Regions from separate parts of the Rhizobium yanglingense genome, predicted to be linked through region 2. Evidence: riboswitches for the same ligand, from Rfam matches in the RefSeq annotation. Region 2 holds a riboswitch; the other holds the start of a gene.
What was found. A riboswitch is a leader RNA that binds a small molecule or an ion and turns the genes downstream of it on or off. The one in region 2 is predicted to bind S-adenosylmethionine.

Region 1: linked by a shared signal. The riboswitch ahead of metA (homoserine O-acetyltransferase MetA) and the one ahead of ACW4PC_RS17025 (O-succinylhomoserine sulfhydrylase) in region 2 are both predicted to bind S-adenosylmethionine.

Annotation. Positions count from the first base shown of each region.
Region 1 covers NZ_CDSAWY010000005.1:733,713-749,259, forward strand. The annotation lists gene ACW4PC_RS13230 (glycoside hydrolase family 2 protein) at 1-122, opposite strand, end outside; gene ACW4PC_RS13235 (DUF1839 family protein) at 139-1,101, opposite strand; gene ACW4PC_RS13240 (amino acid--[acyl-carrier-protein] ligase) at 1,110-2,018, opposite strand; gene ACW4PC_RS13245 (acyl-CoA dehydrogenase family protein) at 2,024-3,205, opposite strand; gene ACW4PC_RS13250 (acyl carrier protein) at 3,205-3,456, opposite strand; gene ACW4PC_RS13255 (lysine-2,3-aminomutase-like protein) at 3,721-4,773, opposite strand; gene epmA (EF-P lysine aminoacylase EpmA) at 4,773-5,834, opposite strand; gene efp (elongation factor P) at 5,986-6,555, shown strand; gene ACW4PC_RS13270 (SIS domain-containing protein) at 6,611-7,339, opposite strand; gene nagA (N-acetylglucosamine-6-phosphate deacetylase) at 7,355-8,506, opposite strand; gene ACW4PC_RS13280 (SIS domain-containing protein) at 8,506-9,537, opposite strand; gene ACW4PC_RS13285 (GntR family transcriptional regulator) at 9,534-10,307, opposite strand; gene ACW4PC_RS13290 (aldose epimerase family protein) at 10,420-11,442, opposite strand; gene metA (homoserine O-acetyltransferase MetA) at 11,565-12,488, opposite strand; SAM riboswitch at 12,551-12,628, opposite strand; gene ACW4PC_RS13300 (ABC transporter ATP-binding protein/permease) at 12,784-14,619, shown strand; partial or broken gene ACW4PC_RS13305 (ABC-F family ATP-binding cassette domain-containing protein) at 14,711-15,547, opposite strand, start outside.
Region 2 covers NZ_CDSAWY010000005.1:1,476,587-1,492,133, forward strand. The annotation lists gene ppk2 (polyphosphate kinase 2) at 1-353, opposite strand, end outside; gene phoR (phosphate regulon sensor histidine kinase PhoR) at 587-1,807, shown strand; gene ACW4PC_RS17000 (GcrA family cell cycle regulator) at 1,916-2,449, opposite strand; gene ACW4PC_RS17005 (acetylornithine transaminase) at 2,870-4,069, shown strand; gene argF (ornithine carbamoyltransferase) at 4,111-5,028, shown strand; gene ACW4PC_RS17015 (Hsp33 family molecular chaperone) at 5,122-6,117, shown strand; gene apaG (Co2+/Mg2+ efflux protein ApaG) at 6,118-6,510, opposite strand; gene ACW4PC_RS17025 (O-succinylhomoserine sulfhydrylase) at 6,733-7,917, opposite strand; SAM riboswitch at 7,964-8,042, opposite strand; gene ACW4PC_RS17030 (2'-deoxycytidine 5'-triphosphate deaminase) at 8,116-9,210, shown strand; tRNA gene ACW4PC_RS17035 (tRNA-Gly) at 9,255-9,328, shown strand; gene ACW4PC_RS17040 (hypothetical protein) at 9,368-9,781, opposite strand; gene ACW4PC_RS17045 (hypothetical protein) at 9,867-10,175, opposite strand; gene ACW4PC_RS17050 (hypothetical protein) at 10,701-10,892, shown strand; gene ACW4PC_RS17055 (DUF1236 domain-containing protein) at 11,752-12,039, opposite strand; gene ACW4PC_RS17060 (hypothetical protein) at 12,434-12,655, opposite strand; gene ACW4PC_RS17065 (hypothetical protein) at 12,728-13,009, opposite strand; partial or broken gene ACW4PC_RS17070 (methyl-accepting chemotaxis protein) at 13,422-15,421, opposite strand.

The DNA of each region.
Region 1 (15,547 bases), 740 kb from region 2:
AACCTCGAAGACGGCGCGATGTCATGCGGCGTCAAGCAAGCTCCCGGTTCCGTCAGAACCAGATTCCAGCCTTCGGAAAGCAGGACCTCTTCCGCACCGACGCTTGCCAACCGCCCCACCATGCTCAAGCTCCCGGTATCAAAGCCGATCGGAAATCGAAGTCATCATGGCATCCCATGCATCTGCCGCCGGATCAAGCGCGGCCTGCAATGGCTCGAACTTCCTGCGCGTGACGGCGCGGGCAAGCTGAAACTGCACCGACTTCGCCACTTCGGAGATGCGCCGGGCATGCTCTTCAGCCTGCGCGAACCTGCCCGGAGAAAGCCACGCGAGGTGATCTGCGGCCAACTCGAAATTGGCGCCGAACTGGCGCAAGGTGTTGAAGGCATATTTGTGGAAGAAGCCGAAAGGGCGCTCGGCGACAACTTCCACCTGCTGCGGAAATTGCTTGGAAAAGGCACGGATCGGGTTTTCGGCAGGCCGGCGTGAGAAATGGACCTTGAAAAGACGGTGCGCCACATCGCCGATATAGTTTGCGCCTGCGAACGCCTCCGGAAGTTTTGCAAATTCCGTATAGGGCAGGAAGGGCGAATCCTCGTCCGCCAGATGCATCTGGAAGAGACCGTCGAAGTCCTCGCCCTCAAGCTGGAAATAGCCGGCATTGTGAAAATACTCGACGCGCTTGGCAGCAACATCCAGCCGGTTGATGGCGACGGTCGTCTTGCCGTGTTCGGAACGATAGGCCGTACCGTGGGTATCCGGCATATAGAAGGAGTCCATTTCGATCAGGCAAAGTCGGCCGCGCCTGATCTGCGTTTCGACGTGATGCTCGACGCGGTCGAAGATCGCGAGTTCGGTGACACGGATGCCATAAAGCGCCTCGAGGTCTTCGAGCGGCACCTTGAAGAAGGTGAATTGATCGCCCTCGAAATCCTGCGTCAGCGTAAAGCCGAGCATCGCTTCAGGCGGCAGCCTGAGCGTGTTCAGCACTTCGATCCAGAGGTCGATATAGCAGTTGGTTTCCGGCCACATGCGCTCGTTGGAATGCAGCGCATGCTGGCGGTAGCCATCTGGACGGATGGCCGGGAAAACGCAGGACATCGAACCGCTCAGCCCCACAGGGTCTTGCGCACATTCGCCGGCCATTCCGTCACGTCGAGCCCGTGATGATGGAACAGCGCAAGCGCGATGCGCTCGAGACCGAAGCCGACGCATGCAGTGTGCGCGACGCTGCCGTCCTCAAGGTTCAGGTCCCACTTCTGGCCGAAGGAGTCCTGATGATAGTTAAAGCTCATGCAGGCTGTCGGCTTGGCAGCCGACGTGATCGGGATCAGCAGCTCGAACTTGAGGTTCTGATCACGCTGGTTGTTAACCATCATCTTGCCGCCGCGGCCGAAAAATGGATCGTTGGCGACGTCGATGACGACTTCGAGGCCGAGCTGATTCATCATCTCGACGCCGCGATCCATCCAGCGCTGACGGAAGTCGGTCACGTGGCTTTCGGTGCCCATGCAGACATATTCGCGCATGCGGAAAAGCTGCTGGCGGGCGGGATCCTTCGACGGTTCATGGCGAAAGCAATAGGACTGCAGGTCGAAGAGGCCGCCCTTCGCAGGCAGATTGCCCCGCTTGGCGATTGTCGGATAAAGCGGATAGCAGGCGGCTGGCGTCAGCACGATATCGGTTGCTTCCTGGCCCTTCGTCCAGTCGTCGCCGACTTCCATGCACTGCAGCAGGTTCATGTGATCGAGTTCACTGCCGCAGAAGCTGTGGACGGTGCCCGCAAGCTGCGGGAAGCTTTTCATGTAGCCGCTCTTTTCGAAAAGCGCGCGGTTCATGCCCGGCGGGAAGCGCATGGCTTCTGCGCCATCCGCACCGCCGAACTTGTCGATCAGGCGCTCGAAGGCGGTGATCACGTCTTCGAACTGGCCGCTACGGCCATAAAGACCGTCGACGCCGGTATCGATCAGTAGACCGGATTCGAAGAGCCGGTCTAGAAACGAGGTCTGCATATCCATGACTGTCACCCCAGTAGGCTAGTGTCCTGCTTGTGGACGAGAAGCATGCTCGACGTGTTGCCGAGGATGCGGTCATTCGAGATCATGAGCTGTGCGGAATGAGCGTCGCGCAAATGCCGGCCAAGGCTGAAGGGCGTCCCGTTCTTGTAGCCCACGATGCCGCAGATCAGCATGGCGTGGTTGACGATCTCCAGGATCGTTTCCGACGAAGCGATCTTCACGTTGTTCATGGCCACCGCAAAGCCCATCGAGGAAAGCTTGTCCGGATCGGACTTGGCATCTTCGTAAGCCTTGAGACCCGCCACGACGTTCGACTTCACCATCTGCAGCAGAGTGGAGACTTCGGCGAGCCGCAGCGCACCGGGGGGCGGAACACCAGGAGATTTACGGGCGGCGGCACGCACGAAGGCCTGCGCGCGGGAGAAGGCGTCGACCGCAATGCCATACCAGACGCCGCTCCAGAGCAGATGCGACGAAGCGAGCATCGACTGTGCGGCGATTTCGGCGAAAGGCTTCGGCAGGATCTGAACGGCAGGCGCTTGCCCCTTGAAGAGAAATCCGTCGGAGCAGGTGCCGCGCATGCCCAGCGTGTTCCAGATATGCGTGCGCTCAAGTGTGTACTGGTCCTTGAGAAACGCCGTCAGGACCTGATCCGAGGGTGCTGCGTCCGGATGGCTGCGAGAGGTTATGAGGATGGCATCGGCATGCGAGCCGTAGGAGATCACGGTCGCGTCCTTTTCGAGACGGCAGCTGTCGCCGCTGACCTCGATGGCGCAGATGCTGTTGCGCAGATTGCCGCCGATCCCGCCTTCGGTCGTCGCCGATGCGATCAAAAGCTGCTTGGCGGCGATGTGCCGCATGAAGCCCGCATGCCATTCACTTTCGGCGCCGTGCTCGACCAAGCTTGAAAGCTTGATGTGGTGCATGGCGAAGACCATCGCACTTGCGGCGCAAGCCTGGCCAAGAGCGGAGCAGAGTTCGGCGACTTCGGTCGTCGAAGCCCCCTCACCACCAAGGTGGCGCGGCACTTGAATGCCGAGCAGGCGCTCGGTTTTCATCGCATCGACGGCCTCGCATGGAAAGCGGCCTTCGGCGTCGACAGCGTCGGCATATTTCGCGGCGATCTCGGCAACCCGCGCCGTTCTGACGGTAAAACTCTGTTCCGTGATCTTGACCGGAAAGTTCATCACGCGACCTTCCGGTTGTCCTTGATGATATCGACGGTCTTTTCGATCGCGGAGATGCTGGCAAAGGACTTGCGATTGAGGAGATTGTCCGGGAATTCGATATCGAACGCTTCTTCGATGCCAAGCATGAGCTGCACGGAAGCAAAGGATGTCAGACCGGCCGCATAGAGATCGGCATCGTCGGCTAGCTGATCGATCGAAACAGGAAGCTTGCCGAATTTGGCGAGCAGTTCGCGGATAGTCTTGTTCATCCTTAGCAACCTCCAAGATTGTCATGATCCCGAGTGGCGATTATCGCCTTCATCATGAGCGTTCTTTTAGGCCGGAAAACAAAACATTCCGCTAACTTGTCTGGTTAAATATGAGGAAGACTCACAGTTAAAATTTTAGGGAGTACCTTGCTTCGATGGCGTTTATCTTTTTCTTGACAGACACTTAGGCGTTACTCCTGCCTCAGGCGCCAAGATTGGTGTCCAGGCTGAAAGTGCAGAAATGATACGCCGCGTGTCTTCACGTCACTCGGAAGGCGGGTAGGAATGCTCTGCGCCACGGTAATCCAACACGGAAAAACAACCCTCCGCCGTCTTCCGGACAGAATTTTCGCCAATCACTGCCTTTCCGTGACCACCGGGGATATCAAGGATATAGGCCGGCTGACAAAGGCCCGAGATGCGGCCGCGCAGCGAAGAAACGATCTTCTGGCCTTCTTCGATCGTCAGCCGGAAATGGCTGGTGCCGGGCGCCAGATCGGGATGATGCAAGTAGTAAGGCTTGATACGCGTCTCGACGAAGGTCTTCATCAGGTCCGCCAGAACGCCGGCATCGTCGTTGACGCCCTTCAAGAGCACGGACTGACTGATCATGACGATCCCGGCATCGATGAGCCGGCCACAGGCCGCACGGGCTTCGATCGTCATTTCGCGCGGATGGTTGGCATGTAGCGCGATATAAGTCGTCTTGCCGCTCGCTTTCAACGCGGCGATCAACGTCGCATCGATCCTCTGCGGATCGACAACAGGCACGCGTGTATGGAACCGGACGATCTTCACGTGGTCGATGGCCGCAAGCTCCTGCATGATCTCTTCCAGCCGTCGCGGCGAAAGGACGAGCGGATCGCCGCCTGTAAGGATCACCTCCCAGATCTCCGGATGGCTGCGGATATAGTCGAAAGCAACCATCATCGCCGCCGGATCGAGCGTACCGAGACCTTGAGGACCGACCATCTCCCGCCTGAAGCAGAAGCGGCAATAAACCGGACAGACATGCACGGCCTTCAGCAGCACGCGATCCGGATAGCGATGCACAATGCCTTCAACCGGGCTGTGCGCATGATCACCGATCGGGTCGGCGCGCTCTTCAGGTGTGACGACAAGCTCGGCCGCATCCGGCACGAACTGACGCGCGATCGGATCGTCGACGTCGGCTCGATCGATCAGCTTGGCGACGGTCGGCGTCAGGGCGATCGCATATCGTGCGGCGACCTCTTCCAGTGCCAGCCGGTCGCGATCGGCCAACAACCTGGCTTTCGACAGGTCATCGACGCTTTTGATCGGCCGGACGATATTCATCAGCGATACTCCGCAACCGGCGCCCAGAGCACCTGGTCGATGCGCGAGGCTCCTGTCGCCAGCATGACCAGCCGGTCGAAGCCGAGCGCGATGCCGCTTGCCTCTGGCATGATCGAAAGCGCATCGAGGAAATCCTCGTCGATCGGGTAGCGTTCGCCATAGACGCGCGCTTTTTCTGCCATCTCGAGCTCAAAGCGGCGGCGTTGTTCTGTCGCATTGGTGAGTTCGCCGAAGCCGTTCGCCAGTTCAACGCCGCAGGCATAGAGCTCGAAACGCTCCGCAACCCGCGGATCGCGTGCCGAGGGACGGGCGAGTGCCGCTTCGGAAACCGGGTACTCATCCAGAATGGTCACGCGGCCGAAACCGAGGTGGGGTTCTATCTTTTCAACCAGGACGCGGCTGAAGAGGTCCGCCCAGCCGTCGTCGGCCGAGACGCGCATGCCGTTCCGGCGTAGTTCGGAAGCCAGAACTTCTCGATCCGTCGAACCATCGGCGGCGACCGACGCCAACAGGTCGATGCCCGCATAGCGCTCGAACGCCTCTGCGACGCTGATGCGTTCAGGTCCGGCGAAGGGGTCGGTTTCGGCGCCCCGATAGGCCAGCTTCGGCGTCTTGACGGTTTCGGCGGCCAGCGCCAGAATCCGCACGCAGTCCATCATCAGCGTTTCATAGCTTTCGCCGGCGCGATACCATTCCAGCATCGTGAATTCGGGATGATGGACTGGGCCGCGTTCGCGGTTGCGATAGACATGCGCGAAGCAGGCGATGCGCTGCTCACCGGCCGCGAGCAGCTTCTTGCAGGCAAATTCCGGTGAGGTGTGCAGGTAGAAGGATGTCGCCTGCCCGTCCGTCGTCAGCGCCTCGGTTGCAAAAGCGTGCAGATGTGCCTCGTTGCCGGGCGAAACCTGCAGCGTGGCCGTATCTACCTCGATGAAATCCTCGCGCGCGAAGTAGCCGCGCAGCGCCACCTGGATCGCGTTCCGTCCAATCAGGAAGGGGCGGCGGTCCGCGTGGACGCTGGGGGTCCACCAAGGAGACGCTTTGGCGCTGGTAAGGTTCATTCTCAGCTTTCATCACCAGGCCCGCCAACGCGAGGGCTGGCGTTTTGCCGGATTTTAGGTTAGTTGCGCCCCAACGAAAAACAATTGGCGTCATCGGGACCATCCAGACAATCCCTCTACGACGCCAAAAGCCGAGTTACAAGGAAGTCTTATGGTCAAGGTCATCGCCTCTTCGGTCCGCAAGGGCAACGTTCTCGACGTAGACGGCAAACTTTACGTCGTTCTCACCGCGCAGAACTTTCACCCCGGCAAGGGTACGCCGGTCACCCAGGTCGACATGCGCCGCATCGTCGACGGCGTAAAGGTTTCCGAGCGCTGGCGCACGACCGAGCAGGTCGAGCGCGCCTTCGTTGAGGATGTGAACTTCCAGTATCTCTATGAAGACGGCGAAGGTTTCCACTTCATGAACCCGGCGACCTACGATCAGGTTGTCGTCGACAACGAAACGATGGGCGACCAGAAGGCCTACCTCCAGGAAGGCATGACCTGCATTCTGTCGATGCATGAAGGCATTCCGCTGGCACTCGAGCTGCCGCGTCACGTCACGCTCGAGATCACCGAGACGGAACCGGTCGTCAAGGGCCAGACGGCGTCGTCCTCCTATAAGCCAGCGATGCTTTCGAACGGCGTGCGCACCCTGGTGCCGCCGCATATCAACGCGGGCACGCGCGTCGTTATCGCAACGGAAGACAACTCCTACGTCGAACGCGCCAAGGATTGATCCTTCGGACATATCAGACAGATAGGCCGGCCTAACGCCGGCCTTTCTGTTTTGATTACAGATGCGGGTTACGCGGCCGGTATTTTTTCACCAGCCGCTGATTGACCTCCGCAGCTCCCGGCATGTTGGCGCTGAGATAGACTGGTGCGTCGCCGGACTTCGAAAGTACTGAGGCAACTTCAGCGAAGATTGCGTTCAGCACTGTTGCTCCGACAGCCGTCGACACTGGGCCCACCTTGAGATCGCTTCCAGCCAGATCGAGCACGGCATCGCCGGGCGGCAAGCCGTTATCTAGCACGACATCGGCGATATCCACGAGCCGGCGGCGGCCATTGGCAATCGCGCTCGAATAGGCAACCGAGGTAACAGCGATCACCTTGGCGCCGATCTCGCGGCCATAGTCCGCAGCCTCGATTGGTGCGGCATTCACACCCGAGTTCGAAGCAATGATGATGACGTCGCCTGGCTGCATGCCGTAGCGCTCCAGCACCGGCCGAACGAGGCCTTGCGTGCGTTCATAGACCGAGCTGATGACCGCCCCCTCATGCAGCATCGCGGAGCCGATGAGAACCGGCACGGTGAACGCAAGACCGCCGGCGCGATAATGCACCTCCTCGGCCAGCATATGCGAATGGCCCGTGCCGAAGACGTAAACGCGCTTGTCATGACGCGCCGCATCGAGAATGACTGCTGCGGCCTTCTCCATGGGTTCGGCAAGGCTTTTCTTCAAAGCCTCAAGACGGCCGATCAGATTGGAGAAATAGGCATCCGTAACCGCCGTCATGGCATTTCCTTTGCTTCAGGCCGCTTCGCCGTCGATCCACGTGGCGGTGACTTCGACCGCATCCGTCAGATGCACGAGGTCGGCGCGCGCTCCCGGCGAAAGATGGCCATAACCATCGAGCCGGAGAAACCGGGCCGGATAGAGCGTTGCCATGCGCAGCGCCTCGGCAAGCGTCAGATCAAGATAGGCGACGCCATAGCGGATGGTCGACGCCATATCGACATCCGATCCGGCAAGCGTGCCGTCCGAAAGCACCAGCTTCGAGCAGAAGCCCCCCTTCTCACGCCGCACGGTGCGACCGTTCAGCATGAAGCTATCCTTTTGGGAGCCAACCAGAGACATGGCATCCGTCACGAAGAAGAGCTTGCCCTCCCCGCGCTTGGCGCGAAGTGCAGTGCGCAGCGCTTTTGGATCAACATGATGGCCGTCGGCGATGATGCCGCACCACGTCGACGGATGGTCGATTGCCGCGCCAACCAGACCGGGTGCGCGGTGACCCAACTGGCTCATGGCGTTGAAAAGATGGGTGACGCCGCGCACACCAGCATCGAAACGCTCTTCTGCAGCTTCGCTCGAACAATCCGAATGGCCGATGCTGACGATGATGCCAGCCTCGCTCAGTTCGCGAACTTGAGCGACCGTCACCTGTTCGGCCGCCATCGTCACGAGCAGCGTACCGATCGCCTCACGGGCGCGGATGAAAGCTTTGACATCCTTGTCTTCGACCGGGCGCATCAGTTCGGCCAGGTGCGCGCCTTTGCGGGCAGGCGCCAGATGCGGACCTTCCAGATGAAGACCGGCCACGCCGCGATGGGTCTTAATCGCATCCTTTGCGGCCTCGATCGCAGCCGCCGTCGCATCCGCCGTATCGGTGATCAGCGTTGGAAGCAGCGCCGTCGTGCCGTAGCGCCGGTGACCTTCGGCAATGATACACATCGAAGCTGCCGACGGCTCATCGTTCAGCATACGCCCGCCACCGCCATTCACCTGCGCATCGACGAAACCTGCCGAAAGCACACCGCCGTCAAGCAAGATCGTCTCGCCTTCGGGCAAGCCGTTGCACGAGACAATAGCCTCGACCCGGCCATTGGCAACGATCAGCGCCTTTTCGTCGTGGAACCTCTCGCCGTCGAAGATCCGGGCACCGGTGAAGATCTTGCGGGGTATCATATCGTCTCCGTGACTTTGAGCAGATTCGCCGGCTTGTCTGGATCGAAACCCTTGCGGCGTGTAACTGACTCGATCAGGCGATAGTAGACGAGAAGCGACACGAGCGGATCGAGTAGGCCGTTGCCGGTCGTCGGCACGAGCAGATTGACGCCGGAAAGCGGCCGCGCCGAGAACGGTACGGTCGTTGCGCCGAGCTTCTGTAATCGCCCGAGTGCCTGAACGTTGTTGGCATAGGCCGCATCGTCGGGCATGAAGGCGACGATCGGGAAACCCGGCTGAACGAGGCGCATCGGGCCATGCATTAGCTCTGCCAGCGAGAAGGCTTCCGCGTGAAGGCCGGACGTTTCCTTGGCTTTGAGCGCGGCCTCGAGCGCGATCGCAAAAGCTGGCCCGCGGCCTGCCGTATAAAGCGAGGTTGCATTGAAGAGCACGTCTTCTGCGGCAGCCGTATCGATACCAGCAGTCGCCGACAGAGCCTCGGGCAACCTCTCCAATGAGGCTTGCAGATCGGCCGTACCGCCAATCGCAGCAGTGACACCGGCGAGCGCGGCAACCGAGGCGATGAAGGACTTGGTCGCAGCAACACTCTTTTCCGCACCTGCATTGAGGTCCAGAACGATATCTGCCTGCTTTGCAAGCGGACTGTCGGTGACGTTCACAACGGCGATCGTCGTCGCGCCGCCACGCTTGGCAGCATCCTGAAGGGCAACGATATCTGGGCTGGCGCCGGATTGCGAAACCGTGAAGTGAACACCATCCTTCAACTGTAGAGCCGCACCATAGACGGAAGCGATCGACGGGCCGACGGAAGCAACGGGAATACCGGCAGTGATCTCGAAAAGATATTTGAAGAAGGTTGCGGCATGGTCTGAAGAGCCGCGCGCTGCCGTCGTCACCACGCTCGGGCGAACCGAGGAAAACAGCTTGGCGATTTCGGCGAAAACCGGCTTCTCCTTTTGAAGGAGCGTCGCGACCACGTCCGGCGACTGGCCCGCCTCCTGCAGCATCAGCGACTGGTTCTCACTCATAGGTCATCTCCAATTTTCAGTTCGGCCACGAAATCATAGGCATCGCCGCGGTAGTGCGAACGGGTGTATTCAACGACGCGCTGGTCTTCCAGGCGCGAAATCCGTTCGATCAAGAGTGCTGGCGCACCGGTCTTTACATTCAGCATCGAGGCTGATGAAGGATCGAGCGTCACGGCGGTTAGCCGCTGCAAAGCACGCACCGGCTTGTGGCCGTTTGCGGCCAGCGCATCATAAAGCGATCCCTCGCCACCGGCATTGCCGCCGAGGAACTTGACCGGCACAACCGCCCGCTCGATCGCCAGCGGCAAACCATCCGCAAGGCGCAGACGATCCAGGCGCAGAACGGCCTCATCCTGCCCAAGTCCGAGAAGGAAGGATTCTTCCGGCGATGGCGAATTGATCGTGCGGGACAATATCCTTGCCGCCGGCGAACGGCCGCGTGAGCGCATATCGGCCGAGAAAGACGAAAGACGCCAGAGCGGCTGCTCCATGCGCTCCACCTTACTGGAAACGAAGGTACCGCTGCCGTGACGCGACTCCAATGCGCCGGAGGCCATCAGATCACGATAGGCGGTTCGCACCGTCACGCGGCCGACCTTCAGAGCTTCTGCGAGATCGCGCTCTCCGGGAAGGGCTGCACCCGGCTTGAGAAGGCCTTCCTGAATGAGGCCAGTCAACGCCAGTGCGAGCCGCTTGTAGAGCGGTCCCGTCATCGTTTCGTCGCGCAGACCGCGGGCATTGAGCTCCGCTATCAGACTGGTTCTATCCATGGAATAACCATAGAACCTATTTAGAACCACTTTTCAAGCTGAATCTCTGCCGCAAAGATGAAAACCCTCGTGGCGGCACGAAGGTTGATAAGTGATCGAATGTCCGCGAAGATCAGCTTTTCGTGAAGATGTAATCCGTTTCCTGCCGCAGCACCTCGCCTGGGCGTAGCACCGCATTCGGAAAGCCCTCGTGATTGATCGCATCCGGCCAAACCTGCGTTTCGAGGCAGAAGCCGGCGAAGGGCCCGTATTTCCGCCCTCCGATGCCTGCGACCGCAACGTCGAGCTTGAAACCGGCATAGAACTGGATGCCCGGTTCGGTGGTTCTAACCTCCAGCGAGACACCGGAGTTGACGCTGCGTGCCAGTACGACGGAGCGCTTGGCCGTGCGTTCCGTCGAAAGGCAGAAATTGTGGTCGTAAAACGCCTGCTCGCCGTCTTCAAACCGCTTCATCGGGGCCATTTCGCGAAAGTCGAAAACCGTGCCTTCGACCTGTCGGATCTCGCCGGTCGGGATTTGTTTCTCGTCAGTCGGTAGATAATGATCGGCAGCGATCATGATATCGTGGCCGAGCGCATCTTCGCGGCCGTCGAGATTGAAGTACGCGTGCTGGCAAAGATTGGCGAGCGTCGGCTGGTCAGTGGTCGTCTCGTAGACGACCGAGAATTCGCCATGGCCATGCACACGGTAAGTCGCCTGGACCGTGCAGTTGCCTGGATAGCCTGCGCGACCGTCCGGGTCGACGATCTTCAAGACGACACGGTCGGCATCGTGCTCGACAATCGTCCAGTTGCGCTTGGCGATATTATCGCTGCCGCCGTGCAGATGCGAAACGCCCTTTTCATTGAGCTCGAGCTGATGGGCCTTGCCGTCGAGGGTAAACTTGCCACCGCCGATGCGGTTGGCGCAGCGGCCGGGCGTTGCACCAAAATAGGAGGAATGGGAGGGGTAGCTGGCAAAGTCGTCGAAGCCGAGCAGGAGAGGCGCATCATGGCCGTCGAGCCGGAGATCCTGGATGACTGCCCCCCAAGTCATGATCTTGGCTGTAAGGCCGCCGCCCTTGATCTCGACGCGATAGACGGTTTCGCCGTCTTTCGTCGTCCCGAAAACGTCCCGTTCGAGCTTTTCCGACATAGTTCGCCATCCCAAATCTGTGTTGGTTTCAGGCCCGCGAACCTGCCTCCATTTGTTGATGACCGCAACCGTCAAACACAAAAAAGAAACGCCGCCGCAACGAGATCAGCGGCGGCTGCAGTTCAGATTTTTGTACCGATTTCGTCGAGATTATAGGGCGTCGTCTGGTAAATTTCGTTGATCCAATTGCCAAAGAGCAGATGCGCATGGCTGCGCCAGCGGTTCTGCGGTGCGAGCGAGGGATCGTTATGCGGGAAATAATTATGCGGCATCTTGATCGGCACGCCGGCATTCACGTCGCGGAAATATTCGTCGGAAAGCGATGTGGAATCGTATTCCACATGATTGAACATGTAGAGCCGCTTGCCTTTTTTCTCGTGCACGAGACACACACCCATCTCGTCGGATTCCATGAGGACTTCGAGGCTTGAGGACTTGTCGATATCGGCGCGCCGGACCTCGGTCCAGCGCGAAACCGGCACTTCGAAATTATCGGAAAATCCATTGAGGTAGACGGATGAAGGCTTGAGGTTCTTATGGCGATAGACGCCGAACGCCTTTTCCTTCAGCTCGTATTTCGGAACCTTGTGGAAATGGTAGATCGCCGCCATTGCGCCCCAGCAGACATTCATGCTCGAATGAACGTTCGTCTCGGTCCAATCCAAGATCTTCTTCATCTCCGCCCAATAGGTCACGTCCTCGTAAGGCAGAGTTTCGATCGGTGCGCCAGTAATGATGAAGCCGTCGAACTTGCGATGCCTTACCTCCTCCCAGGTCTGGTAGAAAGCAAGCAGGTGGTCTTCGGATGTGTTCTTGGCCCTATGGTTGCCAATGCGGATCAGCGAGAGCTCCACCTGAAGCGGCGAAGCGCCCACAAGGCGCGCCATCTGCAACTCCGTCTTGACCTTGTTCGGCATGAGATTGAGAAGCCCGATCTGCAAAGGGCGGATATCCTGACGGATCGCCGCCGTTTCGGTCATCACCCGCACGCCCTCATGAACGAGGGTCTCGAAAGCGGGCAGAGTATCGGGGATCTTGATGGGCATTGCGGTCACTCAACAAAGCAAAAGGTACCGGCAAATAAAAAACCGGCGGCGAAAGAATCGCTACCGGTCCGCACGCGGCCCTTTAGCGACTTATTTAACGTGGCTGCAAGCCGGCCGGCCAAATCACCACGGAGAACACTAAATAGCGCCGGAGCCCACGCGAATCAATCGCAATTCTGAAGGGCGCGCGTTGAACCAAGGTAACTCACGCGTTAATGACTGGTAGAATCTGTTGATGGACAGGGCGCGTCACCATGTTAATCAAGCATCATCATGGTCCGCATGGAAGGACATAATGGCAGACGACGTCGAAGGCAGGCCGAGCATTCAAGGGCAGGATAGAGTAGGTTACGATCTGAGCCTCGGATACCGCCTGAAACTGATGTTTGCGGCATTCTGGGATTCCAAGGTCCGCGGAAAGATTCTGCTTCTCGCCTCGATCTTGCTCGCGGTGATCCTGGCGACGGCCTATGGCCAGGTCATTCTGAACCGCTGGAACGCACCGTTCTACGATTCCCTGCAGCGCCGCGACGTCGGCGAATTCTTCCATCAGCTCCAGGTCTTCGCGTTGATTGCCGGTTCGCTATTGCTCATGAACGTCGGCCAGGCGTGGCTCAACCAGATGACCGCGCTTTATATGCGCGAAGGGCTGACCCGCGACCTCGTGGATCACTGGCTGAAGCGCAAGCGTGCGCTGCGTCTCGCCTCAACCGGCCTCATCGGGGTCAACCCGGATCAGCGGCTGCATGAAGACGCCCGCAACCTTGCAGAAAGCACGACCGGCCTCACGCTCGGCCTCATCCAGTCGACAATCCTGCTCGTCAGTTTCATCGGCGTTCTCTGGGAGCTTTCGAGCGGCTTCGTCTTCCATTTTCGCACCTACGCCTTTGCCATTCCGGGCTATATGGTCTGGGCCGCGATCTTCTATGCGGCATCCGCCTCGATCCTCAGCCAGATCGTCGGCCGCAAGCTGGTGATCTTGAATGCCGACCGCTTCTCCAAGGAAGCGGAGCTGCGCTTTTCGCTGATGCATGCCAACGAGAACATGCCGGCGATTACCGTGGCCCGCGGCGAGGAAAACGAACGCCGGCGGATCAATGAGGATATCACTTCGGTACTTGCCATCCTGAAGCGGCTGACCATGGCTAGCACCAACCTCACCTGGGTTTCGGCCGGTTACGGCTGGCTGGTCATCGTCGTCCCGATCATCGTCGCGGCTCCCGCCTATTTTTCAGGCAGCCTGACCTTCGGCGAACTGATGATGTCCGTCGGCGCCTTCAACCAGGTGAATACCGCCCTGCGCTGGTATGTTGCCAATTTCACCGCGATCGCCGAGTGGCGCGCCACGCTGATGCGCGTGACCGATTTCCGCCATGCTTTGCACGGCATGGACGAACCCATCAATCCGAAGAATGCGATCACCTACGAGGATAACGCCGATACGCTGACCCTCAAGAATCTCATGATCGCCGCCAAGCTCGGCGAAGAGATCGATCTGTGCGGCGGCTTTGCCGTCCGCGAGACGGATGTCACGATCAGAGCCGGCGAGAAGGTGATGATCAACGGCGATCATAATGTGAACCGCAAGCTGCTGTTCCAGGCGCTTGCAGGCCTCTGGCCCTGCGGCAGCGGCAAGATAGGGCTGCCGCCCGCCGACGGCATGGTTTTCGTTCCAGAAGTGGCCTATGTGCCCGGTGGTACGCTGCGCGAAGCGCTGTCCTTCCCCGAACCGGTGGACACCTACAAGAGCGAGGACGTCGAAACAGCGCTCCAGAAAGCCGGCCTTAGCCACCTCATTGCGCGTCTCGATACGCGGGCCCGCTGGGATAAGATGCTCGACTCCGACGAGCAGAAGGGGATCGGCTTTGCCCGCTTGCTGCTGGCCCGGCCGCGCTGGATCATCTTCGACGAAGTGCTGGAAGGCCTTGAGCCGGAATGGCAATCGACCCTGATGGCGCTGCTGGCGACACTATCCGATTCCACCATGATTTATATCGGACGGTCCGAGACCTACCTCGAAACCTTCAATCCGCGCGAGTTGCATTTGCATCCACTGGCGGCGCAGATCGAGCAGTCGGCCTCCCCGGCAGCGGGAACTGGCACGGCACACGCACCTGCACCGGTCATTTGAACAGTCGCAGTACCATGCGTTCGAACCAAGGACGGAAAAGACCTGTGCGATCTGACATAGGGCGGAAGCCTTTCCTCGTCAGGACGGAACCTCAGCCCTCCAGCTCCTCGCGCAGCATTTCAAGCTCCAACCATTCTTCTTCCATTTTCGTCAGGTTGTCGCGCAGCTTTTCCATCTCCGCCGCAAGCCGGTTGAAGGTGGCGGTATCTTTGCTGAAGAGATCGGGATCGGCCATCTTTTCTTCGCGCCTGGCGATTTCAGCTTCTGCCTTGGCCATTTCCTTGGGCAGGGTTTCGAGCGCGAATTTCTGCTTGTAGGAGAGCTTGCCTTTGCCCTTGGAGGCATCTGCCACGGATGCAGCGGACTGAGCTTTCGGCTTCTCCGCGGCCTTTTCGACCTTCTTCCGCTCCTCCATTGCGCCCTTGCGCTGGGCAAGCATATCGGAATAGCCGCCGGCATATTCGATCCAGCGCCCATCAGGCGCGTCGGGGACGGCGGGCGCGATTGTCGAGGTCACCGTGCGATCGAGGAAGTCGCGGTCGTGGCTCACGAGGACAACTGTGCCCGGGAAGCCGGCGACGATTTCCTGCAGCAGGTCCAGCGTCTCGAGATCGAGGTCGTTGGTTGGTTCATCGAGGATCAGAAGGTTGGTTGGGCGCGCGAGGATGCGCGCCAGCATCAGCCGCGCGCGCTCGCCGCCTGACAGGTTCCTGATCGGCGTGCGCGACTGCTTCCGGCTGGAAGAGGAACTCCTTCATGTAGCCGGTGACGTGCCGTTGCTCCCCGTTCACCAGCAGATTCTCGCCGCGCCCGTCGGTCAGGTAGTGCGCGAGCGTATCCTCCAGATTGAGATCTTCGCGCTTCTGATCGAGCGTTGCAATCTCGAGATTGGTCCCGAGCTTCACCGTGCCGCCGTCCGGCGAAAGCT
Region 2 (15,547 bases):
TCCCGGTCATTCGGCTTGGCGAGTGCGACGACGCGGGCAAGGCGCGGGTTCATGTGGGCGGAGGAGGCCGAGATGGCGCCGCCCTTGCCGGCCGCGTCGCGGCCTTCAAAGAGCGCCATCACCCGTTTGCCGGTCGCCTGCAGCCAGAACTGCACTTTGACCAGTTCGATCTGCAGCTTTTCCAGCTCTTCGAGATACTCTTCCTCTTTCAGCTTTTTCTTGTAGGGGAAATCCCCCGATTCCAGCGCCTCTTCATCGATCCAGTCCGCAAGCACCGGATCGTCGACATCGAAGACGCGCTTCTTGCCCCTGATGTCCAGTTCAACCGCGCGGCTTTCGACAGCTTCGGCCATATTTCCTTCTCCGCCTGTGGCTTTCTTCGCAGGCGATCATATTTTTCATTGAAAATCAAATCCGTCGCGGCAGTCAAAATTCCTGTGTGTATCGGTTGCGGCTTTTGCGGCAAATGGCAGGGGCGGAAAACTTCTGTCATGAATCACGGCTATCAGGCAGAGTTTGAACATAAGAACGAACCGACCGGGCGAGGAACACTTTGGAAGACGAAATGCCATGGACAACGGGGCTCATGGCCCGCATCCGGCAGCAGCGAACGGTTCTGCTCGCGGCGATCGTCATTGGCCTCGTTGCGCTTGCGGCCGGCATGAACAAGTGGGCGGTGCTGGCGCTTCTTGTCTTAATGATCGCCGTTGTGCTTCTAAACAGCATGCCGGCCGTGCAGGCAAAGCTTGCCGAACCGCCGGAACTCGAACCGGAAGCGCCGACGAGTCTGCTGCCCGCCGTCTCCGCAACGCTGGCTGGCCTCGATATACCCGTGATGCTCCTCTCAGGCGATGCCTCCGTTCTCTTCCAGAACCGCGCCGCGGAAAAGGCCTTTGGCGAAGTGGTGATCGGGGCGCATATTTCTGCACGCCTGCGCTCGCCGGGCATTCTGGACATGGTGGCAGAGACGATCGCCACCAACGCTCCCAACCAGATCGAGCATTCCGAGCGCCTGCCGTCGGAGCGCGTCTATATTGTTCGCAGCGCGCCGATCGACCTCGGCGGCGCCGGGAATGGCGAGCGCTTCTTCCTGCTTTCGTTCCGCGATATCTCCGAGGTGCGGCGTATCGATCGCATGCGGTCGGACTTTGTCGCCAATGCCAGCCATGAGCTGCGCACTCCGCTTGCGTCGCTCCGCGGTTTCATCGAGACGATCCAAGGCCCGGCAAAGAATGATCCGAAGGCGCAGGAGCGCTTCCTGGGCATCATGTTCGACCAGACGACTCGCATGAGCCGCCTTGTCGACGATCTTCTCTCGCTTTCCCGTCTTGAGCTCAAGTCGCACATCGCACCGGACGAGAAGGTCGATCTCGTGCCGCTGCTCGGCCATGTCAGGGACGCGCTGGTGCCGCTTGCCACGGAGGTTGGAGTCGAGATCAATCTGCACCTGCCGGAGGGCAAGGCGGAGGTTCTCGGAGACCGCGACGAACTGGTCCAGGTTTTTGAAAATCTCATGGAGAATGCATGCAAGTACGGCCAGGAAGGCAAGGTCGTCGATGTCCACGTCAAGAATGCATCCGGCGAGGCAGTTGAAGTCAGCATCGCAGATAAAGGCCCGGGCATTCCCGCGGAGCATGTGCCGCGCCTCACGGAGCGGTTTTATCGCGTCAATATCGAGGATAGCCGCTCCAAAAAGGGCACCGGTCTCGGTCTGGCGATCGTCAAGCATATCCTGACGCGCCACCGCGCACGGCTGATCGTCAAGTCCGAAATCGGCAAGGGAACGGAGTTCACCGTGCGTTTCTGACGACGTAAACCCTGGAATATTCGTCGTGGTTTTGAGGCCGAAATCTCGATTGCCAGACGCAAAGAAACGGGCCCGCGAGGACCCGTTTCGGGTTGTTACTTACCCGGCTCAGCTTGCGCGGGCTGCGGTCCGGCGGCGCTCGTTGACCGGCTGATAGGCAAGGCGCTGGTGATAGCTGCAATAAGGGGAAGAGTCGGGGCTGTCGCAACCGCAGAAGTGGAAGTCGTCCTTCAGCGGGTCGCCGACCGGCCACTTGCAGGTACGCTCCGTGAGTTCCGTCAGACCGAGACGGCGGGAGATCGGCACGACAACGTTTGTGGCCGGACGATAGTCCATCTCCTCCACGAGATCGATCTCGACCTCTTCCTTGAGCATCGTCGCGCCCTGCTGGCGCGTGACGGTGCGGGTTGCCATCCGCGATGCATAATTCGGTGCGCGGACAGCCGAAGTATTGCGCTTCGGCGCGCGTGCGGTCGTCGTCGCGCCGCCGGCCTTGGCGCGGCCCGGAAGGCTAAGCCTGTGGACCTTGCCAATGACCGCGTTCCTGCTCACTCCGCCGAGTTGCGCCGCGATCTGGCTCGCGCTCAACCCTTCGGACCAAAGCTTCTTGAGTTTTTCGACACGCTCGTCTGTCCAGTTCATGCCCTGTCTCCGCCGTTTAGCGTTGTGAAGGCAGAATCCCTCACCCTCGCTCCGGATACGTCCGAAGCAGGAAACGCCTGACCAATTGTGGTGACTAGTTCCGCCGCATGCAGTCTAGTAATTGAGTTTTAACCTAGTGTGAGGCTGACTCCGTGACAAGAGTCGCGGGAATCCGGATGAATCGAATTTCAAGTTTTCCCCAACTTGCTTCCCGAGCGAGTCATTTCTGCAACATTAGCTGTTGATAAACAGCTCGCCTGATTGGCTGCCGGCCGCATGCGCCCAAATCCGCAGTTTTGTTGACATTACGGCGCGAAACGTAAATAGTGGCCCTCGCCGCCGAAAGGCGGCATTTTTAATTTTTCGGGCCTGGTTTTTAGCCGGAGTCCGGTTGCCCTAACGACGACAGGAGACCGCGCCATGGCTCAAGCCGCGCCGCTATATGACACCTATTCTCGCGCCCCTCTGCGGTTCGAGCGAGGTGAGGGCGTATGGCTGATCACCGAGGGCGGCGAGCGATATCTGGATTTTGGCGCAGGCGTTGCCGTAACATCCGTCGGCCACGGCAATCCGCATGTCGTTGAAGCTCTGAAGGCGCAGGCCGACAAGGTTTGGCACCTGTCGAACATCTATGAAATTCCAGGTCAGGAGGCGCTTGCCAAGCGGCTGACCGACGTCACATTCGCCGACAAGGTGTTTTTCACCAATTCCGGGGCCGAGGCGCTGGAATGCGCGATCAAGACCGCGCGCCGCTATCAGTATTCCAAGGGCCATCCAGAACGCTTCCACATCATCACCTTCGAAGGCGCTTTCCATGGCCGTACGCTGGCGACGATCGCTGCCGGCGGTCAGGAGAAGTATCTCGAAGGCTTCGGTCCCAAGGCACCGGGTTTCGATCAGGTTCCGTTCGGCGATATCGAGGCGGTCCGCGCCGCGGTCACGGATGCGACGGCGGGCATCCTCATAGAGCCGGTGCAGGGTGAGGGCGGTATTCGTCCGGCGACAAACGAATTCATGAAGGCGCTCCGCCAACTCTGCGACGAGACGGGCCTGTTGTTGATTCTTGACGAGGTTCAGTCCGGCGTCGGCCGCACAGGCAAGCTCTTTGCCCACGAATGGTCCGGCGTCGCGCCGGATATCATGGCGGTGGCGAAGGGCATCGGCGGCGGCTTCCCGCTCGGCGCCTGCCTTGCGACCGCGGATGCCGCGTCCGGCATGAAGGCCGGCACGCATGGTTCCACCTATGGCGGCAATCCGCTTGCCATGGCGGTCGGCAGCGCAGTGCTTGACGTCATCCTGGCCGACGGTTTCCTGCAACATGTGCGCGACGTGGCGCTCGTCTTCCGCCAAGGCCTTGCCTCGCTGAAGGACCGCTATCCGGATGTTATCGAGAATGTGCGCGGCGAAGGCCTGATGCTCGGCATCAAGGCAGCCGTCCCGTCTTCCGAACTGCTGCAGGCCATTCGTGCTGCTCATCTTCTGGCCATTCCGGCGGGCGATAATGTCATCCGTCTCCTTCCGCCTCTGGTCGTCACGGCGGAGGAAGCGCGCGAGGGGCTTGCCCGCGTGGAACGCGCTGCCGAAAGCATTCGCGCCGCAAAGACCAAGAAGACGGCTTGAACGGATAGACGCCTCTCAAGGGGCATACAGGTAAGAACGACATGGCTTCCCCCAGACACTTTCTCGATCTCTCGGCGGTAACCGCATCCGATCTCAGGTCCATCATGGACGATGCGATCGTACGCAAGCAGGCCTTCAAGGCCGGCAAGGGCGATAAGCCGCTCGCAGGCAAGATGCTGGCAATGATTTTCGAGAAGCCCTCGACGCGCACGCGCGTTTCCTTCGATGTCGGCATGCGCCAGCTTGGCGGCGAGACGCTTTTTCTCTCCGGCACGGAGATGCAGCTCGGCCGCGCGGAGACGATCGGCGATACCGCCAAGGTGCTCTCGCGTTACGTCGACGCGATCATGATCCGCACGACGGAGCATCACCGCATGCTGGAACTTGCCGAACGCGCGACGGTGCCGGTCATCAACGCGCTGACGGACGACACACACCCCTGCCAGATCATGGCCGACATCATGACCTTCGAGGAGCATCGCGGTCCCGTCAAGGGCAAGACGATCGCCTGGACCGGCGACGGCAATAACGTGCTGCACTCGCTGGTCGAAGGTGCTGCCCGTTTTGGCTATCGCATGAACATGGCCGTGCCTCTTGGTTCCGAGCCGAAGGATCACTATCTGAACTGGGCCCGCAACGAGGGCGCCCAGATCATGCTTGGCCATGATGCCGACCGTGCGGTCGAGGGTGCCGATTGCGTGGTAACCGATACCTGGGTCTCCATGAATCAGGAACATCGGGCTCGCGGTCACAACGTTTTCCAGCCCTATCAGGTCAACGCGGCTTTGATGGCAAAGGCCGGCAAGGATGCATTGTTCATGCATTGCCTGCCCGCCCATCGTGGTGAGGAAGTGACGGACGAAGTGATCGACGGCCCGCAATCCGTGGTTTTCGATGAGGCGGAGAACCGTCTTCACGCGCAAAAGTCAATTCTTGCATGGTGCCTGGGTGTGATCTGAACCATACTGGGCGCCACCTTTGGCCTGATGGCCTCGTGGCCGCGCGAGTGGAAAGACTTCTGGTCTGCCGCTCGGACTACTAGGAGTAAGACCATGGCAGAAACCGCAAGGGCTTTCGGCGAGTTCGATTTCGCCGGTGATGATCACGTTGTCCCGTTCCAGGTAGAGGGCCTCGATGTGCGCGGCCGCGCCGTCCAGCTCGGTCCCATGCTGGATGCGATCCTCGAGCGCCATCACTATCCGGCACCCGTTGCCCGGCTCCTCGCCGAAGTCATTGTGCTGACGGTGCTTCTCGGGACGTCGCTCAAGTTCGACGGCAAGTTCACGGTGCAGACCAAGGGCGATGGCCCTGTCGATCTCCTCGTCGCTGATTTCTCGACGCCGGAGAACGTGCGTGCCTATGCGCGCTTCGATCAGGCGCTGCTCGACAAGGCAGTCGCCGCCGGCCAAACCGAGCCGGAACAGCTTCTTGGCAAGGGCGTGCTGGCTTTCACCATCGACCAGGGTAAGTTCAGCCAGCCCTATCAGGGCATCGTCGCGCTCGACGGTACCTCGCTTGAGGATATTGCCGGCACATATTTCCGTCAGTCGGAGCAGATCCCGACGCGGGTCCGCCTGGCCGCCGCCGAATTGTTTGACCGCGACGAGGCGGGTAAGCCGCGCCACCGCTGGCGCGCCGGCGGTCTCGTTGCACAGTTCTTGCCGGAAGCGCCGGAGCGCATGCGCCAGCCCGACCTCCACGGCGGCGACGGCGATAACGCCGCGCTGGCACACAAGGAAGACGACGCCTGGACCGAAGCGCGCGCGTTGGTCGACACGATCGACGCGGACGAACTGACGGATCCGCAGGTCGGAATCGAACGCCTGCTCTTTCGCCTCTTCCACGAGCGTGGCGTGCGTGTTTTCAGTACCCGGGCAGTTTTCGACCGCTGCAGCTGCTCGCGCGAGAAGATCAAGAATGTGCTGAAGGGCTTTTCGGACGACGAGATCGACGCCAGCCAGGAGAATGGCGAGATTGCCGTTACCTGCGAATTCTGTTCCACGACCTACCGGTTTGAGGTCGTGGAAGTCGCATCGGCTGCGGAATGATCAATTCAGCACTCTGAGCAGCCCGGGAGAATCCAGCGAGAAGGCGGGTATTTCGACATCGAAAAGCTCGCCGTCCTCCGTTTCCATCTGGTAGTGCCCGAACATGAGGCCGGAAGGCGTATCGAGCGGACAGCCGGACGAGTATTCGTAGGTATCGCCGGGTTCCAGCCGGGGCTGCTCGCCGACGACCCCAGGACCGGTCACCTCGTCCACCAGGCCGTTCTGATCGGTGATGTTCCAGTAGCGATTGATGAGCCGTACTGTCAGGTCCGAATTATTGCTGATCACGATCCGGTAGCCCCAGACATAGCGATCATCATCCGGATCGGATTGCTCCTCCAGATAAAAGGGCTCGACGACAACTTCGATATCTCGTGTGAGGGCGCGGTACATGCCTTACACCATAGCCAAGATATGTTACCCGTATCTTATACAGCGCTCGATCCGTCAAGAAACGGCACATGCATCATCCTTCAAACCGCGATGATTGCACGTCGTTTCGAACATTAATCCTAATTTTCGAAGTTAATTCCCGTATTAAAGCGAAGCTCTTGCGCCATTTCTTAGGTGGAGCATGTGGCCGGACCGGCAAGGTCCGGCCGTCGCTATCGCAGGTCAGGACTTAACCTTTGAAAGAGCCTGAGCGAAATCTTCGATCAGGTCATCAGCATCCTCGATGCCGAGCGAAAGGCGAACCGTGCCGGGGGAAATGCCTAGTTCCGCGCGGGCGTCATCGCTCAGGTTCTTGTGCGTCGTCGTTGCCGGATGCGTGATCAGGCTCTTGGAATCGCCGAGATTGTTCGAGATTTTGATGATATCGAGCGCATTCTGCAACGCGAAGGCTGCTTCCTTCCCGCCCTTCAGCTCGAATGCGACGAGCGTCGAGCCGCCGGACATCTGCTTGGCGATGATATCGGCCTGCGGATGATCCTTGCGGCCCGGATAGATCACCTTGGCCACCTGCTTCTGTTCGGCAAGGAAGTCCGCCATCCTGGCAGCACTCGCCGTCTGCTGCTTGACGCGCAGCGGCAGCGTTTCGATGCCCTTCAGAAGCGTCCAGGCATTGAAAGGCGACATGGCCGGACCTGTGTGGCGGAAGTAGTCGTGCAGGTTTTCGTCGATCCATTCCTTATCGGAAAGCACGACGCCGCCGAGGCAGCGGCCCTGGCCGTCGATATGCTTGGTCGCGGAATAGACGACGATATGGGCGCCGAGTTCCAGGGGCTTCTGGAAGAGCGGCGTTGCGAAGACGTTGTCGACGACCACCTTGGCGCCGATCTGGTCGGCGAGCTTGGCAACGCCTGCGATGTCGATCACTTCCAGCGTCGGGTTCGTCGGGCTTTCGAGGAAGAAGACCTTCGTCGCCGGGCGGATCGCCTTCTCCCAGTTTTCGAGATAGCGGCCGTCGATGAGCGTGCATTCGATGCCGTATTTCGGCGCAAGCGTTTCGACCACCCATCGGCAGGAGCCGAAGAGCGCGCGGGCGGCAACGATATGGTCGCCGGCCTTCAACTGGCAGAGGATCGCCGCGGTGACGGCAGCCATGCCGGAAGCGGTGGCGCGGGCGTCTTCGGCGCCTTCGAGCGCGCACATCCGCTTTTCGAACATATCGTTGGTCGGGCTTCCGTATCGGGCATAGATGAAGCCGTCCGTCTCGCCCTTGAATCGGGCTTCCGCCGCTTCAGAGGTATCATAGACGAAACCTTGCGTCAGGAAGATCGCTTCCGAAGTCTCGCCATATTGCGAGCGCAGCGTCCCTTCGTGAACGAGTTGGGTTGCCGGGCGCCAAGTCTTGCTCATGCCATCACCACCTTCAAACAACAAAAAAACCGGCCGCAAAAGCAGACCGGTTTCATACCCGGTCTTTTTAGCCACTTCTTTAACGTGGCTGCAAGCCGACCGGCCAAATCACCACGGGATAAAGCTGCAATACTGCTGATAGCTTCTTGCGTCAATTCCTTGAGTTTGGTTTTGTCTGAGGCAAATTATGGATGGAGCATGATGGCTCGGGAAACTGGAATCTTGGCCGATCGCGCAATTGCTGCGCTGTTTGAAACGGGCCGCCTCACGAGTGAGCGGGAACTGGACCGCGATCAGATCCAGCCGGCCAGCCTGGACCTGCGCTTGGGCGCCAAGGCGTTCCGCGTCCGGGCAAGTTTCATGCCGGGTCCCTCGCATCTCGTTGCCGACAAGCTCGACCGGCTGAGCCTGCACGTCATCGATCTCTCCGAAGGTGCCGTGCTCGAAACGGGCTGCGTCTATATCGTGCCTCTCATGGAGCGGCTCGATCTTCCGGCTGAAATGTCCGCCTCGGCCAACCCGAAGAGCTCGACTGGCCGCCTCGACATCTTCACCCGTGTCATTACCGACTACGCGCAGGAATTCGACAAGATACCTTCCGGTTATTCTGGCCCGCTCTATCTGGAAATCAGCCCGCGCACGTTCCCTGTCGTCGTGCGCCGTGGCTCGCGCCTCTCGCAGATACGGTTCCGGGTCGGGTATTCGATTCTCGGCGAGCCGGAACTGCAGGCGCTGCATGATGCGGAAACGCTGGTCGCAAGCGCCAAGCCGAACGTTTCGGGCGGCGGCATTGCGCTGTCGATCGACCTGGCAGGCGACAATGATGGCCTGATCGGCTACCGCGGCAAGCATCACACGGCCGTCGTCGATGTCGATAAGAAGGCCGAGCACGATATCTTCGATTTCTGGGAGCCGCTTTACAGCCGCGGTCGCAACGAATTGATCCTCGATCCGGATGAGTTCTATATTCTCGTTTCGCGCGAGGCCGTGCACGTTCCGCCGCACTACGCAGCCGAAATGACGCCCTTCGATCCGCTCGTCGGCGAGTTTCGCGTGCACTACGCCGGCTTCTTCGATCCAGGCTTCGGCCACGCACCTGCCGGCGGCATGGGCAGCCGCGCCGTTCTCGAAGTCCGCAGCCATGAAGTGCCCTTCATCCTCGAGGACGGCCAGATCGTCGGCCGCCTGGTTTACGAGCACATGCTGGAGAAACCCGAAAGCCTTTATGGCTCCGGCCTTGGATCGAACTACCAGGCCCAGGGCCTGAAACTCTCGAAGCACTTCCGCATCTGAGAGCCTTGACACCGCCACCCATCTGTTGGAAGGCTTCCGTCATCGCGGGTGTAGCTCAATGGTAGAGCAGCAGCTTCCCAAGCTGAATACGAGGGTTCGATTCCCTTCACCCGCTCCAGCAACTTCAATAACTTAAAATTGGCGTTTCACTGCCGTTTCACTTGCGCGATTCGGCGCGGGCCTCGGCGATCTTGCGGCTAGCCTCAGCCCGTCGCCACGGCTGTACTTTTTCGTCATCTTCACCGTCGAGCGGGTAGCGAGGTTGCTTGCCATTTCGATCGATCCGGTTGCCTCGACCGTCTCCGAAACCGCGCCTGCGCGCGTGTCCATCGACCAGACATTGTTGGGAACCCCCGCAGCAACGCGAACCTTGCGGAACTTCTCCGCATCCGGTTTTCCAATAAGGCTTCCCGTAGTCCTCATCAATCACGGCCGGACCGATCTCTGGAAGCGTGTAGGCTTTCAGAGCTTCGGTCACGAGCGGATAGCTGTTCAGATCGCGAGCGACCGCAGCTCCCGTCTTGCTGGTCTTCAGGGTCAGGATCATATCCTTTGAGATATCGCCGGCCATGAGACCGCGCCAACGGAACTCGCCACCTTCGGGAGGCGGCACCATTCGCCGATAACGTCGATACGGCGCAGCGCCGCCTCGAACTTCAGCGCCTCGACGAACCCAATCGAGGGGCATTCCTCTCGGCGCTCTTCTTAACGATTGCCAAGCACTGATCGTAGGTCATAGTGACCGTACGCGCGTCTGGCTGCTCGAAGCGCATATCCGAGAGGATATCTCGCGCCTGCTTGTAGCCACGGAGCCGCTCGCCTGCGCCGTAGGAAAGGATCAAGCGGAGAAGCTTGATCGCGCCTGAAGCTCGACGGTGCCCCTTCTTTTTCCAGCCGGTGAACCAACGGGAAAAGTCGGACGCTTTAAAGGCGTTAATATCTCGGTCGCCGACGATCTTCTCCAAGGGGACCGTTCAGGTCAACCAAAAGAGGTAATGAAGGGAACCGAGAAGCAACCAAGAGTGAACTAAAGGAGATAGTTTATTAGACTCTACTAACTGACATAATGTCACAAAATGGCGAATCAGCTAGAATACGGCTTTATGTGTCGTCTGAGTTCAAGATAGGCGCGGCGATGAGATACGAAATTGAGCGGGAAAACAACGGAACCTACCGTATCATAGATCATCGAAGAAACGATCAGGTCGCGGTATGGGAGGACGCAGTTCAAGTTCGCTTATCGTTTGGCCTTGCAAGTGCCCTAGTGGGATATATGAACGCGAAGGACCGGCACGACACGGCTTTCGGTCGCGAACCTGAACGCGATCGGCTCCCACAGGCAAGCTCTCACTGACATAATGTCAAAAAATGACCCGGCGATTGGCTGGCGATTACCCGCTAGATGTTCCGTGGGCGTCATTGGCGTGTTCATTAGGTGCAGCTGACCGTCTATCTTAGCGCCATGGGAGGGAAGGCTAAGGGGTTAAGGCATGACAGACATAGCAGACACGCAAAGGGCAAGCGCTGGCGTAACGCTCCGGGCGGACTGGATCGGCGTCCTATCCATTCTATTCGTTGTGGCATTCATCGGCCTAGCGATCACTGGATATGGCAAGAGCGCGCCGGGTGACGGTAACGCGGTCCTATCGATCGCACCGAAGGCGCACATAATGGCTCCCTAATATGGATTGGGAATTGGCAATTGAGAGGCTGATAGGGCTGGCTTGGCTTACCCTATGTGGCACTTGCATATTCATAGCGGCAAAGAAGCACGCTCAAGGCCATACGCTTGAGATGTGGGGAATGATCTTTGTCGCGCTCGTCATGGCTATTATGTTCGCCGAAGTGATCAAAAAAGATGGCGCAATAGCTCCATAAGCGCACCTGAAGAGAGATTGATTTAAAAAAAGCGCCCCGCTGTCGATCGACGGGGCAAAGGGGAAGTGACGAATACCGCTCATTAGGGGTGCGCGGCTCCTATAACATGGGTGAGGCGATCTACCGTTAAACTAGCCCAAAGGTATTAGTGCGATTCCGCACAAAAAGCGGCCCTGCGTACGGGGTGTTGAGCAGGGCCAGGTCGCCGGCTAGATGCGCGAGCGTAGATGGTGCCGCGCAATCCGTTCAAGTCAACGACTTAACCGCAGAGAGTGTTCCGCCAGCAGCCCCGCCAAATGAAGCGAGGCCATGTGTTGGAGGGGATCAGTCCTCGATACAGGCACAGGTACCTGGTGCGGATCGCACAGCCGCATGCAAGGGGCTAAAGCACGGTTACAGGAGAGCTTGGCCGCACGATCCATTCCGCCGAACGTCCAAGGCGGTTGAATGTTCCTCGTCGTCCGCTTCTATAAAAGGCTCGCGCTGGATGAACAACGCGAGCCCTTTTGCAAACCGCGTGAAAGAGGGGAAGGGGTTCGCCTCTACCGCGCACTAGTAGAATGGCAGACGATCAAAAGAGAGCAAATTAGTTAAAACGGCTTAGGTCGTCGTGCCGTCGGGGAGAAATCGCGGGCCCGGGGGCGGGCCCGCAGTGCTTTCAAGTTATTCGACGACCTCGATCACCGCGCGGGTCTTCGGATTGACGAGGACGCGCTTTTCGTTGACGACCACATAGCCGTAATCGGGCTGATCGGGGATCGTGTGGATCTCGACTGTGTCAGGCAGCGCCGTACCGACCGCAACTTCACCTTCGAATTTGACCGATGGCGATTTCTGCTCAAGAACATAGGTTCTGACCTCGCCGGGAACGACGACCGTCGCTGTCTGCGCGACCGCCGCCCCACCGAGCGACAGAAACAGCGATACGGCAGAGATGACCAGTTTTTTCATGTTATCCTCCCAGGATTTTCAGTGTGCCGATAAAACGCTACCGGCAGGATATAGTTCCTTCGCTGCACGGAATGAGTGCGGCGCGACGCGACCCTGTATTCCGGCCGCGCTCCTTGGCCGGAGTAACGTGCGACAGACGATCAAAAGAGAGCAAATCAGTTAAAACGGCTCAGTCCGGTCCCCTGCGCATTCAGGGAACGTGCCGGCGCTTCGGACGCCGAATGCCTCTCACTCAGGGCATCGATAATCTCCATGGCGGTGGATTCATCAAGGCGTGTTAGCGGCAGAGTTTCAGCAATGACAGCGACCCTGTGCGTTTGCGTATGGACGATCGACCAGCTGCCATCCCCGTCGCGTCTGGCGTAGTACTGCAGGCGTATTGGCATATTCACGTCTACCTCTGTTTCTCGGCAATACTGGCGAGTAACTGTTCCAAGCTCTCTTCGTTCCTGACGCCGTGCTGATAGAAATAGATGATCTGGGTTGCGAGCTCGTCGCAGGCGTCGTCACCCGTTATGTGCCCGGTCGCGCAGATATGATCGAAGACTCTTTTGCAGATCACGATATCTTCGTTCTGCAATGGTGCATCGTTCGCAGCGAAATCATCTCTGGTCATGGTTCAGCACTCCCCAAGAAGATGGTCTATTTTCGAAGATCAATCCTGAACGCAGGATGAAACGCAAATCGCTTACCGTCCATGCAGCCATTTGATCTGCTCGTATAGCTCTTCGACCTTTCTCGACGCCTCTCTGGCCGTTGGTTCCCAGCCGTTGTGCGGTAGGATGTTCTGCCTCTGCCAAGGGATGGTATTGATCGCCCATCGCCACTGGCGGGCGCGCGACCCGCTGGTCAGGTCGAGATAAATGCGCACGAACTGCAAGTCGCCATCCAATGAGACAAAGTCCTGGTGGTCTTCGCCTGGCCATGTCTCCCGCCATTTGTATTTCGGCTGATATTCTTCCGTCATCATTGCCCGTCCCAAACCGAACAATTCCGAAGTTTATCAACGGCGAGGCATTCTTCGCACGCCCTCCAGGCCCCAAAAAGCAGCCTGAAATTTCGGTCAGCATGACTCAAACTGTGGGACACTTAGAACGAAAAGTATAATAGGTTCGTTGATTGGAAAATGGTCCCACGTTTCTGCAAGTCTTTGATTTCTCACGTTTGCCGGACACCTGACTTCCCATCTCGCGTTTCAAAACCTCGCCGGATGTTAACCGGCGAGGGGACTTGTTAGTGAAACGTCGCCTTGTTTTTCCTCAAGGTTCTCGAAGCTTCCCAAGCTGAATACGAGGGTTCGATCCCCTTCACCCCCTTCAGCTGCTCACGGATCCACAGGTGGGGCGCCTATAAACGGTTGGGCGGCCTCTGGCCGCCCGCTCTCAAAATTCTGTCCAATCGGCGTCCTTGTTTTCCGAAGCGCTGTTCATGCCGAATGCGCCGGCAAGCGTCTGGCCAAGTGCGCGTGCAGGCGAAGCGGCGGGCCGCGTGCCCACTGTCGCCATGCGGATTGCGGGTTTTGATAACGGCACCGGACGGGTCACCGCAGGCCGTGCTGGTGCTTGCGGCATCGGACGTGCCGCTGCGATGAGGCTATCCGTTCCGCTCAGCTTGAACTGGCCGAGCAGTTCGTTGAGCGCGGCGGCCTCCGTTGCCAGGCTGTGGCTTGCTGCCGTGCTTTCTTCGACCATGGCGGCATTCTGCTGCGTGCCCTGATCCATAGTGTTCACGGCCGTATTGATTTCCTGCAGGCCTGTCGATTGCTCACGGGAAGCTTCCGCGATTGCGTGGACGTGCTGGTTGATCTCCTGCACCTCATGAACGATGGCATCGAGCGCCTTGCCCGTTTCGCCGACAAGGGCAACGCCGGTCCGGACATGTGTGCCGGAATTGGTGATCAGCGACTTTATCTCCCTTGCCGCATTCGCCGAACGTTGCGCCAGTTCGCGCACTTCCTGAGCGACGACCGCAAAGCCCTTGCCCGCTTCGCCCGCACGTGCTGCCTCGACGCCGGCATTCAGGGCGAGCAGGTTCGTCTGGAAGGCGATGTCGTCGATCACGCCGATGATATTGCTGATCTCGGCCGAGGACTGCTCGATCTGCTGCATCGCCTTGACGGCATGGCGGACGACTTCGCCGGACTTCTCGGCGCCTGGCGCGGGTGCGGGCAACGAGTTCGCTTGCTTCCTGCGCGCGGCAGGCGGCGTCCTTTACAGTCGTTGTGATCTGTTCCAGCGCGGCAGCGGTTTCCTCCACCGATGCGGCCTGCTGCTCCGTGCGCTTCGAAAGTTCGTCGGCCGATGAACGGATTTCATTCGCCCCCGCGCCGATCGCCCGCGCATTGGCGCCGACGGTGCGCATGGCCTCGTTCAGCTTTTCGACCGAATGGTTGAAGTTCTTGGCGCAATCCATCGAGATGTTTTGCGAACGGAACATCGATATGCGAGGCAAGATCGCCCGATGCGAGACGGCGCAGCCCGTCGCCGAGCGCCTCTGCCGCGCCGGATAATTCCGCCGCTTCGCGAGCCTTCTGGGCGTCGCGCTCGCGGCGTTCGCCATCGGTCAGGTTGCGATCGATTTCCGCCTGGGCTTCGAGCTGGGCGCGCTCGATCGCGTTGTTGCGGAAAACTTCGAGCGCTTCGGCCATCTGGCCCACTTCGTCGCGGCGCTCAAGGCCCGGCACATCGCCGTCGGTCTCGCCTTCGGCAAGGCGTGTCATTCGCTCACGAAGCTTCGCCATCGGCGACGTGATGCCGGCCTGTGCGATGACGATGCCGAGCGCGATGGCGCCGATAACGGCCGCCGCGATTATCGCAAGGCAGAGATTGATGCGGTCATTGACGCTTGCCGAAACGGCGTCTCCGCCATCGTTGAGCATCGACATCAAGGCATCGTTATTCGCCGTCATCTTCGGTGTCAGTACGGTGAGCTTGGCGTTCAGCTGAGCGGCTGCAATCTGGGCTCCGGCGCTGTCACCGGACTTGCTCATCTCGGCAACCTTGCTTGAAATCGTTTCTATTTCGGCGATTCCGCTGAGAATATCGTCTATCGCCGGCTTACGGCTGGGCACCAGAACGGCCGCCTCGTTGAGACGGTCACGCGCTTGCGGCAGCTTGCTCGGTGTGGAAAGCGCGGTATGGAAAGCGGGCGTGCCCGCCTTCAGGCTCGCCAGCCTCGTGGTCTGCAGCACGGCGGCGACGACAGACGCGCTGGCGCGCGCGCCTTGCATGGCCGCCAATGCTTCATGGTCGATGAAGGCGCTGTATGTCGCATCCGCATGACGGAACTCGGTGATGACGTAAATCAAACCGCCCATGGCGATCACCCCCAGAAGCATGAGGATGGACATGATCTTGGTTCGAATTTTCAGGTTCTTCAGCAGTGTTCGCATGGAAAATACCCGCTTTCTTAGGCCTTCTGCTTGCCCGGCATTCTGGAAAATCAATGGTTCGAAACTCGGCATAGAGCTGCGGCATGTTCGAAATGATCTGGTGAGGCTCGACGTCTG